Regions from separate parts of the Bacillus sp. SIMBA_154 genome, predicted to be linked through region 1. Evidence: riboswitches for the same ligand, from Rfam matches in the RefSeq annotation. Region 1 holds a riboswitch; each other region holds the start of a gene.

Region 1 (4,701 bases):
CTATGGCAAGGAAGACTGCGGTTGTGATGATGGCATGAAGCATCATCATCAGCCATGGCCTGGACATTATCCAAATCCTGTTCCTTATGGTCAAATGGGGGCTTATCCTGCTCAGCCTTATATGCAGCCATATCCGGGTCAATCCGTTTTTGCAAGACCAGAAGAAGACGAAGAAGATTAATGACAGAAGGGACGATCTCAATCGTTCCTTTTTTTGTTTATAACTGACAGCTTGATTTTTCCCTGAACTGTACATGCTAAAACAGAGCCAGTTTCGCGCTCATGAGATTGAATTTGTACAGGGGGTTTTTCGTTTGAGACAAAAATGGCAAAAAACAATCGCATTAGTGCTTCTTCCTATTGGTTTAACTGCATGTGGTACAAATGACAATGCGGGTGTAGATACTCGTTATAATCAATCAGGCCAGCCGGTCGGTTATCATTCGAATCAACGGGCGGCAGACAACAACCAAGATCACCAAGGCCCAATTTCTGAGCTTATGGAAGGGATGAACGAAAATACAACGAATGTTGATTATCGTTCGCGTCCTACGGAGGATCAAGTGAGAATGCCGCTTACTGGCGGAGATGGACGCTACAGTCATGGAGATATGAATTATCATAACCAAATGTCGTTCTCTGGCTACGATAAACAAGAGAACATACAGCGTTCACGAAAAATTGCGAACCGCGTGAATAAAATGAATCACGTAGCAGACTCACAAGTTATGGTCACTGATGAAAATGTGTATATTGCGATTAAATCGGATGGACGCCTGACGGAAGAGGGCGTATCACAAGTAGAAGAAGCAGCGACTCGTTATGCAGATGGAAGAGCTGTCCAAGTCATCAAAGATGAAGGAGCATTCACACGCTTCAGAGATATGAGAAAAACACAATTTGAAACAGGACAAACAGGCATGACCCGATAGTTGAATGAATAAAAAAGGCTAAAGTTCATTACGAACTCTAGCCTTTTCTTAAAAATATATCTTGATGCCTATATAAAATTCGTAAAAGAAATAACAGCCAAATCCAAGTAATAAAATACCAGCAATAATGGATGTCCACTTCATCATCGTCCGATTCATCACTGATAAATGTTAGAAATGTTTGCAATCGACTAGAACTTCCTTTGAACAAGTAGTTTGTATAAAAAATTCTTCATTTAGATTAATTATACATAGTAGGAAAAAAGGATCAATGATGATTTCTGATTTGATCGAAATAAAGGGGAAGCTGTTGTATAGAAGTTTGCATATCATGCTCATCGGTACAGCTTGTAGGGGAAAGGAACTATTTTCCTGAATCTTCTTTTTTTCATATCGTCTCTATGATAAACTGATGTGGAAATCAATAAAAGTGACTAGGGGTGCCCGCTAAAGTGGGCTGAGAGAGAAGCTTAAGTTTCTTAACCCTTTGGACCTGATCTGGCTCGTACCAGCGTGGGGAAGTTGAAGATGATACATGTGTCATATGAATGACATTCATGTTTTTTTCTGACGACGAAACCAGGTTCTCAACATAGAGCCTGGTTTTTTGCTGGTGCTGATTCCATCCTGTCCGATGACAAAAAGAGAAGGAGAGAACAGCAAATGAAAGAAAAGAAAAATGTCCCATCAACCCAATCTTTACTATCAAGCTTTGACGGAAGTCGAAAGGTGTATGAGCAGGGCTCAAGACCTGACATCTTGGTGCCAAAAAGGGAGATTATGCTCTCAAATACTGTGACACAGGCGGGCGACATTCAAAATGACCCGATCCGTGTGTACGATACAAGTGGACCGTACACAGATGAAAACGCCCATATTAATGTTACAAAGGGTTTAAAGCGTCTTAGAGCGGCGTGGATTAAAGAAAGAGGAGATACAGAAAGCTATGAAGGGCGTCATGTGAAACCAGAAGATAACGGGTATCGTTCAAAGGGGAAAGAGTCCTTTCATCATGTCCATACTGATTTTCATCATGTGCCGCTCCGCGCGAAAAATGGCGCCAGTGTGACACAAATGCATTATGCAAAAAAAGGCATCATCACACCTGAAATGGAATTTATCGCTTTGAGAGAACAGCTGAGCCCTGAGTTTGTGAGAGAGGAAGTAGCTAGCGGAAGAGCAGTCATCCCAGCGAATATTAACCATCCAGAAAGTGAGCCGATGATTATTGGAAAGCATTTTCACGTCAAAATCAATGCGAATATTGGCAATTCAGCTGTGACGTCATCCATCGATGAAGAGGTAGAGAAGATGACGTGGGCGATCAGGTGGGGGGCAGACACAATGATGGACCTGTCCACTGGGAAGGACATTCATACAACGAGAGAATGGATCATTCGGAATTGCCCAGTCCCAGTAGGAACCGTTCCCATTTATCAGGCACTTGAAAAAGTGAATGGAGTGGCAGAAGATTTGACGTGGGACGTGTACAGAGACACATTAATTGAACAAGCAGAGCAAGGTGTAGACTACTTCACGATTCATGCGGGCGTGCTATTAAGGTATATTCCGCTTACAGTCGATCGGGTAACGGGAATTGTGTCAAGAGGCGGAGCTATTATGGCAAGGTGGTGTCTCGCTCATCATCAAGAAAACTTTCTTTATACCCATTTCGAAGATATTTGTGAAATTATGAAAACCTATGATATTGCTTTTTCTCTTGGAGATGGACTCAGACCAGGTTCGATCGCTGATGCAAATGATGAGGCGCAGTTTGCAGAGCTGAAAACGCTAGGGGAATTGACAGAGATCGCCTGGAAACATGATGTACAGGTGATGATTGAAGGACCTGGACATGTCCCAATGGATAAAATCAAAGAAAATGTCGATAAGCAGATGGAGATTTGCAAAGAGGCACCATTTTACACGCTAGGACCTCTTACAACAGATATTGCCCCGGGGTATGATCACATTACATCCGCTATCGGCGCTGCCATGATCGGCTGGTATGGAACAGCCATGCTCTGCTATGTGACACCAAAAGAGCATTTAGGTTTGCCGAACAAAGAAGATGTGAGAGAAGGTGTCATTGCTTATAAAATTGCCGCACATGCAGCTGATCTAGCAAAAGGACATCCTGCTGCTCAAAAGCGCGATGATGCATTATCGAAAGCCAGATTTGAATTTAGGTGGCGGGATCAATTCCACCTGTCACTTGATCCAGAAAGAGCTTTGGCGTTCCATGACGAAACATTGCCTGCTGAAGGCGCAAAGACCGCTCACTTTTGCTCCATGTGCGGACCGAAGTTTTGCAGTATGAAAATTTCTCATGATATCCGCAATCAATCAGAAGAAGTGAAAAAAGAGATGGAGAAGAAGGCAAAAGAGTTTATCAGCCAAGGAAGTCAAATCTATCAATCCTAAAAAAAGAACCTCGCACTCCTTTTGTGCGGGGTTTTATAAAACGGCTGAAAAGGCTTTTCTCACGAGATGGAAAAGTGCTCTTACTGCAATCGCCATGATTTCCATACTCGGAATCAGGGCATCTGTTAAATGAAACAAGACAGTTTGTCTCTCTGGGGATGTTCTTTTCTTTTTCTTTTTCTTTTTCTGTTTCATGAAGACAGCCTCCTTTTTAAACAATATACTTCTTTGCAGATTAGAGAGATAGAGATGTTGTGTGAATTTAAACAAAATTTAAACTTCTTGTGTTTGGAAGGAAAGAAGGAGGGGAAACGAGTTGAGTAGAGAATGAATGAAAAGAGCTGACCTTACCAGTTAGCGAACAAGAAAGAGTGGAAGGTGATCTTATGATGAAAGTATTCAAGGTAACATTTCATATGAACAATGGGGAAGTGCTTGATTTCGAGCTGAAACGTCCAGCTACCTACGATGTGTATAAAAAAATTGAGGAATCCAATCAATGGTTTAAGCTGAATAATGAAATCATTAATCTATTAAATGTAAATAGTATCCATGTAGAAACAGAATAAAACAGAAAAGCCGCTCGGAAGGAGAGCGGCTTTCGTTATGCGGAGAAATCATTTCGGTTGTTAAGCTGGCCGCGGGAGAGCCAGTTCTTTTTATATAAATAGGCAATCACTTCAAGCCACAGACGCGGCGCTTTTTTAGGGAAAAAAGGTTTTTGGTAATAGGCGTAAGCGGCTTTTAAATCATCCCATTGATGACATGTTTTTGTTTGGGTGAAGCGGGCAACGTCGATCACCTTAACGAGGCCTTCCTTTGTTAAGATCAGGTTGCGCAGATGGATATCTGAAGGGTTTAACCCTTTCTCACGTGCTTCTTCTAGCGCTTCATCTACTTGTTCAATCATTTGTTTCTTGATCGGAATACCCTTTGTCAGGCATTCATAGAATGTGTAGCCTTTAATATATTCCATTAAAATATACTGATCCCCAGACTCATAAATCTCAGGGTAGTATGACGAACCGGAAAGTTTTTCGTAAATTGCTGCCTCTTTGCGGGCAATGTGTTGATAAGAAGGGAAAAAGACTTTTAGCGCCATTTTCTTGCCAGCTTTTTTATATGAAAATACATAGGCACTTCTTCCTTTGCCGCACAGCTCAAGCTCTGCCGGTTTTAATGTGAGCTTATTAAAACGTTTTTCTTCATGATACTGAATCGATTCGGCTAATCTTTTGATATCTGACATTGACTTCACCTTCTTTGGTTTCAGTTTATGCGGCTGAAAAACGAATGATGAAAAAACCATTTCATTCGATAAAGCAATGGATTGTATAAAACATAA
Region 2 (4,701 bases), on a different contig from region 1:
TTTGCCACGGTGTTTCAGCCTTTGTTGATGTGAAGGATCGTGATGGAAAATCATTTATTGAGGGAAAAAAAATAACAGGGTTCACGAACGAGGAAGAGGATGCCGTTCAGCTGACATCAAAGGTTCCATTTTTATTGGAAACAAAGCTTCGTGAGCAAGGAGCGGTGTTTGAAAAAGGAGAAGCTTTTGCGCCATTCGCTGTTGTTGATGGACAAATCATTACTGGACAAAACCCAGGATCAAGTGCAGAAACAGCACGACTATTTGTCAAAACCATTGTATAAAATGACCAAAAACCAGTCGTAACGCATACGGCTGGTTTTTTTGTTATAAAAATGTCCTAAAAAAGACCGAAACAATTACTGGAATAATGGTAAAATGATCACAGGGTAAAAAACCCAAATGAGGGAAAAGGGGATGTTCCTGTGAGAGCATTTTACGTAAAAATCACCGCAGCTTTACTGTCTGTTTTACTTGTGACAACAGGTTTATTTTCACCAGCGTTAAAAGCAGAAGAAGCGCCAAAATCAGATGGAAAAGTGTCGCCACTGACGGAAAAAGCCATTCAGCAAGTGCAAGAGTCGTTTTTGAAGCAGGATGAAGGAACCGCTATTCAACAGAAGCAAATGAAAAAAACATTTAAAGTAGATAAGAAAAACGGAATCAGTATCAAACGAAAAGCCGCTAAAGATGGAAAGCTGCGCACGTCTGCCGTACGCTCCATTGATGGACTAGCAATCAACCAATCGGCTGTCTTAACAGAGGACGATCCAGTTGATTTATGGTTTTTAAGCACGTCTTCACCCCAGGCACTCATCAGCCGGATTACCTCTTCAAATCCTGATTATTTCGTCCAATTATTTGTTGTTGATTATGAAACAGGACAAGCCTACCCAACGGATCTCATTCAGCCGGCTGGCAGTCTTCTTGGGTTAACCAATTTACCAGCTGGTGATTACGCATTTGGTATCACAAGCGGTGGAGACTTCGGAGACTCCTACACGTTACAGGTTAATGCAAAAAATCCACCTAATTTCACAGGTGCTGTATCTCTATCGTCAACCCTGCAATACTTTGTAGCTGAGTATGCAAATGGTGATGTATTTGCAAATGGCACAAAAGTATATAACAAGCAATCGAAGACAGCAGATTATGAATGGAAGCGTGTGTTTTATTTCTCATATGATGGAAAATATGAACAGAGAACCCATTCGATTTCAAGTGTGAAAGTGAAAAGCATTTCGGCACCAGTGTCGTACTCAGCTCCTTATGCGAGTTCCTCAGAGGCCATTCTCGTCTACTTAGATGTGGAGACATTGTTTATGTACCATCAATCATCGTTTGCAAGCGGGCAATATTATCATGATACCTTTGTTGATACTCTCGGGAAGACAACACCAAGACGCCTAGACCTTGATGATTTGACAAATTACGGCGATCATATTTTAGCGGTTGATTTAAAAACAGGAAAGCCGATTGATTTCTTCAGTGTCCTTAATTTTTACTATGCTGCAGGGATCGAGAAGCTGCCAACAATTAAAACATTGAATTAAGAAAGGCGGTTGACATCAAATCGCCACATGTGTAGAGTAAAGATAATTAAATGACAAAAGTCCACTAGGGGAGTCATGTATGACTGAGACAAGAGAAAATCTTGGACCCTTTGAACCTGATCTAGTTCGTACTAGCGGAGGGAAGTGGAGCTGGACCTTGTCTTATTCATGATTGAATTGATAAGAAGGCCGCTCCATTTGGGGTGGCTTTTTCATTTATTCAACTGAAGAAGAGGAGGCTTTTTTTATGACATTTTCAACGCAATTAAGGAAAGAAGCGGAACCATTATTTGAAGCCATTTATCAGCATCCGTTTGTCAGAGGGCTGGCAGCAGGAAAGCTTGAAAAGGAACAGATCATTCATTACGTCAAACAAGATGCAGAATACTTACATGCATTTATTAAAATTTATGCGGCAGCAATCAGCAGGTGTACAGATAGAGAGGACATTGCCTTTTTCCATCAGCAGATGGCTTTTGTACTAGATAGTGAGACGCATCCTCATCAAAACCTTTGCCGAGTGGCAGGTGTAGCATATGATGAGCTTCAAGGTGCTTCGTTGGCGCCGAGTGCTCATCACTATATTCATCACATGCTGCAAGTCGCACAGGGAGGCACACTTGGAGAAATTATTGCTGTTTTGCTTCCTTGCCCTTGGACATATTGGGAAATAGGCAAACGAATGCTTTCAGACGTGCAGCCTGACCCGGCACATCCATTTTATGAGTGGATCACGTTTTATGGCGGGTTAACTGACTCTGTTACAGTTGAGCTTTGCAAAAGGCTTGATCAGTGGGCGGAAGGAGCAAGTGAGAAAGAAAAAGAAAAAATGAAACAGCACTTCTTCTTAAGCTGTCAGCTTGAGTACAAATTCTGGGAAATGGCGTTCACTGTGGAAGAGTGGCCAGTCAAGCTGGAGGTGCATTCATCATGACGTGGAAGATGAAAGAAGTCGTCCTTGCCGTGATTCTATCTGTGGCGTGCGGTGTGATCTACTTAGGGTGGTCCACTCTTTATTTACCGATTACAGCACTTGTGGGTCCAGCAGGAGGCAATATCATGTTTGGAATTTGGGTGATTGCCAGTCCAATCGTCGCTTATATCATCCAAAAGCCGGGAGCTGCCCTCATTGCAGAAACAGCCGCAGCCTCCGTGGAATTACTGACAGGCAGCCACTTCGGTCTTTCAGCTCTGCTGATTGGTGTATGCCAAGGACTTGGGGCAGAAATCGCCTTCGCTCTTTTTGGTTATAAACGATATCGCATGTGGACACTTATGCTGTCTGGTGCCTTTGCTGCTGTTGGAGCGATGGCATATAGCCTGATGGCCAATGGATTTGGTTATTACACGCCTCAAGTTTTACTCATGACACTTGTGACTCAAATCATCAGCGGTATGATACTTGGGGGATGCTTAGCGAAAGTTGTAGTGGATGCATTATCCAAGACCGGTGTACTGAATCAATATGCCATCATGAAAGAAAAACGAAACAAAGGTGAACAGCATGGATTCATTTCTCGCGTGCAATAATCTCACTGTCCGTTTTTATGAACAGCCTAAGCCCGTTCTGCATGAAGTATCTCTTTCTATTCAAAAAGGGGAAAAGGTGCTCATTTTAGGGCCAAGCGGAAGCGGAAAATCCACGCTCATTTCGGTTCTTGCTGGAATTATTCCAGAACATATGGAAGCAGACGTGCAGGGAGAAGTGATGTTACAAAGACATACAGGCGTCATGTTTCAAGACCCTGATTCCCAGTTTTGTATGCACCGGGTCAATGAAGAAATTGCATTTAGCTTAGAGAACCGTTCTGTACCTCGTGAAGAGATGGATGACATCATTCGGCATCTCATGCAAAAAGTACAACTGGATGTCGATCCGAATACAGATATTCACACATTATCAGGCGGCATGAAGCAGCGATTGGCGCTTGCTTGTTTACTAGCGTTAGAGCCGGATGTTCTGTTCTTTGATGAACCGACTGCACAGCTTGATCCAGCAGGGCGAATGGAGATATTTCAGCTGCTACAGCAGCTTGCAGCTGATCAGGATCAAACCATGATTTTTGTGGAGCATGTGCTAGACGGTGTCATCGAATGGATGGACCGGGTTATTTTATTAGATGATCAAGGCTGCATTTTGGCAGATGGATCTCCGAAAGATGTGATGACAGCATATGAGGGAGAAATGAAAGAGGCAGGCATTTGGCGTCCAAAAATATTTCCCGAGAAATGGTCCACTATTATTCAAGATCCATTTCACCCACTGAGTCAAACACTTATGCAAACCTTTGAGTCAAGCAAAGAGCGGCGTGAGAAAGTCCGATCAACAGATCGAGAGACAATCATTCAAACAGAGGATCTTCAATTAAGCTACGGGAAAAAAAGGATTATGAATGACCTTCGGTTGGATATAAAAGCAGGAGATTGGGTGGCGATCATCGGGGAAAATGGAAGCGGAAAAAGTACATGTCTCAAACATTTAATCCGCTTAGAGCCAATCAAAAAAGGCCACATTTTCTTAAAAGAAAAACATCTCAAAAAGTGGTCTGACCGATTACTATATGAAAAAGCAGGCTTTGTTTTTCAAAATCCAGAGCTGCAATTTATACAAGACACGGTGTTTGATGAAATCGCATTTGGCGGAAGACAGCGAAATTGGCCAGAATCAGTTGTACAAGAAAAAACGGTTCAGCTATTGGAAGAGTTCGGCTTAGAGAAGCATGCGAAAGCACATCCTTTCACCTTAAGTTTAGGGCAAAAAAGAAGATTAAGTGTCGCCACAATGCTTCTTTTTGATCAGGATGTATTAATGTTAGATGAACCGACTTTCGGGCAGGACGAAAAAACGGCGAAGGAATTAATCAGACGTTTAAAAGAGCGCCAACGCCAAGGCACCACTGTTATGATGGTCACACATGATATGGAGATCGTCGATGAGTGCGCAGATCAGGTGCTGCTTTTTCACCAAGGAGAGCATGTGTATGATGGCACGCCTTATGATTTATTTTCAAATCAGAAACTCATTGATTCTTATCAGCTGAGAGTGCCTTTGCATTATCGCTATGTGGCTGAAAGAAAGGACGTGCTGACGATTGCAAAGTAATCACTCCTTTCTATCCACTGTGAATCCAGTTATGAAATTACTCGC
Region 3 (4,701 bases), on a different contig from region 1:
AGAGAATAAGGTAACCCCAGCTCTTCAAAAAAGCGGCCAGACCATACACCACTTGCTATCGTAAGGTCATCACATGTGAATGTGCCTTTAGCTGTTCTGACAGTTAATACATCTTTGTCCCGTTTGACTTCGATCACAGGTGTAAACTCCTTCACATCCGCCCCGTACCGAACAGCCGCCTGCCACAATGCCCTGCATACCGCATAAGGCTCAACATGAACATCTTCTTCAATGAAACCTGCTCCCATGATGTCATCTGCGATTTGCGGCATACGTTTTTTCACACAACTTGCTTCAAGCCATTGAAACGTGGACAAATGCTGCATCCGGCAAAGTGCACGTTTTTCTTCTTCTGTAAAGGCCACCTTCATAATACCGCCCACTGATGTCCGAATATCAATGCCTGATTCATGCTGAAGATCGACTTTTAATTTTTCATATAATGTCTGGCTTGCTCTGCCTACCTGAAAGAAAATATCCTCATGACCCTCTCCTTCAGCATGTGCACCAAGCATTCCAGCAGCCGCACTCGTCGTTTGCTTCCCTATCTCATTTGCCTCAAGTAATAGAGCCTGCTTTCCTGCTTTTGCAAGGTGATAGGCAATTGACATCCCTATGATTCCACCGCCAATGATTGCAACGTCATAATGCTTTTTCATAAGGATTCTCCTTTAGCTTTTTAGAAAATGCTTGCGCCATGATGTGCGGCTGATGGTGAGTGAAAATTCCCGACATGACAGCAATCCCTTTCACATTCACATGCATCAAGTCCGGGATTCGATCAGGCGTCATTCCGCCAATGACCACCACCGGAATGGACAGCGCAGAAGTCAGTTCTTCCACAAGCTTTACGCCTCTCGCCTTAAGTCCTGGTTTACATGAGGTGTCATATATGTGCCCAAACATGACATACTCTGCACCACTTTCCTCGGCCGCTTTGGCTTCTTCTATCGAATGAACAGACACACCCGCATGAAGGTGAGGAAATTTTTGTCGCAGCTCCTTTGGCGAAAAGCTGTGACCTGGGAGATGTACCCGGTGAATATTGGTGAGCAGCGCAACGTCTACTCGGTCATTGATAACGAGTTTCTCTTTCGGTACACCTTCTGAAAGGAGTTGTCTCACGAGATCAACAAGTTCACTTGCTGTTTTAGACCGTTCCCGGATATGAATAAAGTCCACTTTAGATTCAATGGCTTTTATTTGCTTGATCAGCTCATTGACCGGAAACGAATCATTTGTCACTGCGTGGAGTTCCATTTGCACCAACCCCATCCAAGCATGCTGTTTGCCACGTTTCTTTTTTATACGCCATCTCCCAGAAATGGTATTCGTAATAGCTTGAAATCACAAAATTTTCTTTCATATTGGCCCGCACATGTTCTGGTGCTTTTTCCGCAAGTTCATCAAAGCGGTTGACCTGTTCAAAGACAAGCTCTTTAAACCAATCTCCTCCATATGTCAAAATCCATTCTTGATAAATCGGATGGTCAGGTGTCGTTTGTTTCAGCTTTTCTCCCACCTCATAATATAGCCAGTAGCACGGCAATAACGCGGCTAAAATTTCTTCAAATCGTCCGCTTTTCACAGACCTGTACATATGTGAGGTATACGCATAAGCAGTGGGTGAAGGCTTAAAGCTTTCAAGTGCTTCATCAGAGATCTGAAGCAGCTCTGTGAACTTTCTATGCAGCGATAGCTCTGCTTCATACGTGCCCTGCGCATGATACGCCATTCTGCCCGTCGTATGTAAGTCCTCACTAATGGCAGCTCCATATGCTTGCATCTTTGCGAAATGAGTTAAATAATACGAATCCTGCATCACGTAATAGGTGAACCGATCGAGTGAAAGTGTGCCATCTCCAATCCCTTTCACAAAAGGATGCGTAAAGCTTCCATTCCACCATGTTGCTGCTGCCTCTTTACATTCCTTTGAAAATGTCATGTTTCTCTCCTCCTGTTTCTTCATATAAAAAAGCCACTTTCCGCGTGGAAAGTGGCTTGGAATTTGTAAAAAGCATAGTCAAAAACCGCACCACTTCCCTACGCAGGTATGAACCTGTTCAGGTAATGAGGGTCTAAAAGTCGACACTTTTATCTCAGCCCTTTTAAAGGACTCCCCTAGTGGATCAAACATATAATGTTGTACCTCTATCTTAATCAGGAATTGTTCATTGGTCAAGGGTTCATTGCAACTCTAATTGGGCTCTAAGTCCTGCTACATACTCACGAGAGCCCGACACAAGCACGCGGTCTCCGCTTCTGAGCGTCGTATCTCCGTGCGGTACTAAGCTGTCTACCCCTCTGAAAATACGGACAAAGACCAAATCACCGATAAACGGAAATTCCCTCAGCATGACATTATGATACCGATGATTGTTCATTTGAATTTGATACAAGGAAGTATCCTCATTTGTTAACAATCGAATCGCATCTGGTGCTTCAATCAAGGCTCTTAGCACCGTTTTAGATGATAGGAAATTCGAAAACGTATCAATACCCGCTTCCTTCAATGTCAGCTCTGCCTCAGCTTTGTTGACACTAGCAATGACTTGTTTCGCTCCTTCTTCTTTTGCAAATAAAGCAATTTCCTTATTTTGCGTCTCGCTGCCTGTTGCTACGACTAGAACATCCTCCCGGCCGATGCCTGCCTTTCTCAGCGTTTCATCGTCGTACTCTTCAATCGCTTCAACTTCAAAGATCGAATCGGCAAGCAGTGCTTCTTTATTTTCTTGAAAAACGTGCAAAATACGGATGTCATATTCATCCTGATGCAAGTCAAGTGTCACAGGTAAAGTCAGCTGGTTTGCGCCAATAAAGGTCACACGTTTTTTTTGATTCGCTTCTTGTTCTTTTTTAAACAGCGCTTTAAACCAAACAGGCGTTAAAATACTCGTCAGCACAGCGACTAAAATCAGTGCGCCTGACATTTTATGATCAATGACACCGAGCCGCTCCCCAATCGTCGCAGCTGCAATGACGAGTGATAACGTCGATGTTAATAAAAAGCCGGAGCCGATGACTTTTTTCATGTCATACCATTTTTTCAAATAAAGAATTGGAATTAGCTTACTAAGCAGTAATGCAAAAAACAATAGCGGAATCATGATCATAATGGTTGGGTCCTTGAACAGCGCCCATATATTCAAGTCCACACCGACCATCACAAAAAAGATCGGGATTAAAAATCCGTAACCAAATGAGTCCAGCTGCTGAACAAGCTCTTTATTTGGCGAAAGAAGGGACACGAGCACACCTGCTAAAAACGCCCCAAGAATATTTTCAGCACCGAGTGATTCAGATAAGGCAACTAAGACTATAATGAGAGTAAAGATTGCCCTTGTCCCAATTTGCACCGTTCCTTTTGACATGGACTGAAAAATGGATTTTGTCTTAAATACTCGGCCAAATAAATAAAGAAGAATGCCTGCTGCAAATAATAATAGCAGAAGCCACATGTTCCCTGTTCCATCGCCATAAATGGAGGAAAACACAGCCAGTAAAATCATTGTCACCAAATCAGCAATGACGGCCACAAGCAGAATGATTTGACCAATATTCGTCTGCATCAACTTTTCCTCTTTTAAGGTTGGAACCACTACACCTAATGAGATGGTGGAAATGATGAGCGTCATTAAAAAGGCATTTTGAATAAACCCTGCAAGTACAAACGCATAGGACAGGATAAAGGAAATACAAAATACCCCAAGAAAAATTATGGTGGCTGCTTTAAACGTATTTGGTTCTTTTAAACCACTTGGAAGTTCTCGTGCTTTCTTCTTTGATTCAAAAGAAGAAAAATCTATTTCAAGTCCACTTAAAAACATCAGAAAAATAAAACCGAGCATGGATAACGTATCTAGCCATGCATCATGTTCGACAACCAGTTGAAACCCGCTTTTTCCAATGATGAGCCCCATGATAATTTCAGCGACAACGACCGGAATGGTCAACTTAAATCGGTGCAATAAAATGGGGGTGAAAAAGGCGACAATAATAACGACAACGAGTGATGAAACAGATGTATGCTCCATTGGCTAAAGCCTCCTAACATTGATGTTTAATCTTTTAAGTCTTACGTTAAAGCATTGATTCTAACAATTGCCTAAATGAAATGAAAGCCATTCGGTATATGTTCTAAAATTCAAACTTCTTTATACCCGATGAATGGATGAGAAAGATCAGGAGGAAACCTTATGAAATTCGATATCATTGGTGATATCCACGGCTGCTTCGAAGAGCTGCTTACCCTCATACACAAACTAGGATACGAACTCAAACATGGATTACCCGTCCATCCTGATAAGAGAACGCTAGCACTTGTCGGTGATTTAACAGATCGAGGCCCTCAATCAGTAGACGTGATGCAATTTGTCATACATGCCTATTCACATGGAGCGATCCGTTACGTGCCTGGAAACCATTGCTTTAAGCTTTATCGCTATTTGAAAGGAAATCCCGTTAAATTACTGCATGGCATTGAAACAACAGTGAACGAAATAAAAAAACTGCCGCTTCATGAAAAAAACAAATTATCACATGAATTTAAACAGTTATTTGAGAAGGCTCCGCTTTATGATGTGCTGATTCCAGATGAGCTGATCATTGCACACGCAGCGATGAAGGAAAAGGATATTGGAAAGGAGCCGAATAAACAGATGCGATCCTATCTATTATTTGGTGCTGTCACAGGAGAGACTT

The links. Region 1 has a riboswitch for thiamine pyrophosphate ahead of thiC (phosphomethylpyrimidine synthase ThiC). Riboswitches for the same ligand answer to the same signal wherever they lie in the genome.
Region 2: another riboswitch for thiamine pyrophosphate. It lies ahead of tenA (thiaminase II); the one in region 1 lies ahead of thiC (phosphomethylpyrimidine synthase ThiC).
Region 3: another riboswitch for thiamine pyrophosphate. It lies ahead of tenA (thiaminase II); the one in region 1 lies ahead of thiC (phosphomethylpyrimidine synthase ThiC).

What each region holds. Positions count from the first base shown of each region.
Region 1 is NZ_JAWJBV010000006.1:193,365-198,065, forward strand. It holds gene safA (SafA/ExsA family spore coat assembly protein) at 1-181, shown strand, start outside; gene R0K30_RS11390 (YhcN/YlaJ family sporulation lipoprotein) at 315-932, shown strand; TPP riboswitch at 1,359-1,469, shown strand; gene thiC (phosphomethylpyrimidine synthase ThiC) at 1,596-3,356, shown strand; gene R0K30_RS11400 (hypothetical protein) at 3,390-3,551, opposite strand; gene R0K30_RS11405 (hypothetical protein) at 3,743-3,925, shown strand; gene R0K30_RS11410 (protein kinase family protein) at 3,961-4,605, opposite strand.
Region 2 is NZ_JAWJBV010000022.1:25,744-30,444, reverse strand. It holds gene R0K30_RS19485 (type 1 glutamine amidotransferase domain-containing protein) at 1-284, shown strand, start outside; gene R0K30_RS19480 (hypothetical protein) at 426-1,553, shown strand; TPP riboswitch at 1,610-1,713, shown strand; gene tenA (thiaminase II) at 1,801-2,487, shown strand; gene R0K30_RS19470 (ECF transporter S component) at 2,484-3,083, shown strand; gene R0K30_RS19465 (ABC transporter ATP-binding protein) at 3,058-4,656, shown strand; gene R0K30_RS19460 (energy-coupling factor transporter transmembrane component T family protein) at 4,646-4,701, shown strand, end outside.
Region 3 is NZ_JAWJBV010000002.1:516,505-521,205, forward strand. It holds gene thiO (glycine oxidase ThiO) at 1-659, opposite strand, end outside; gene tenI (thiazole tautomerase TenI) at 643-1,260, opposite strand; gene tenA (thiaminase II) at 1,235-1,945, opposite strand; TPP riboswitch at 2,024-2,133, opposite strand; gene R0K30_RS06145 (monovalent cation:proton antiporter family protein) at 2,187-4,034, opposite strand; gene prpE (bis(5'-nucleosyl)-tetraphosphatase PrpE) at 4,197-4,701, shown strand, end outside.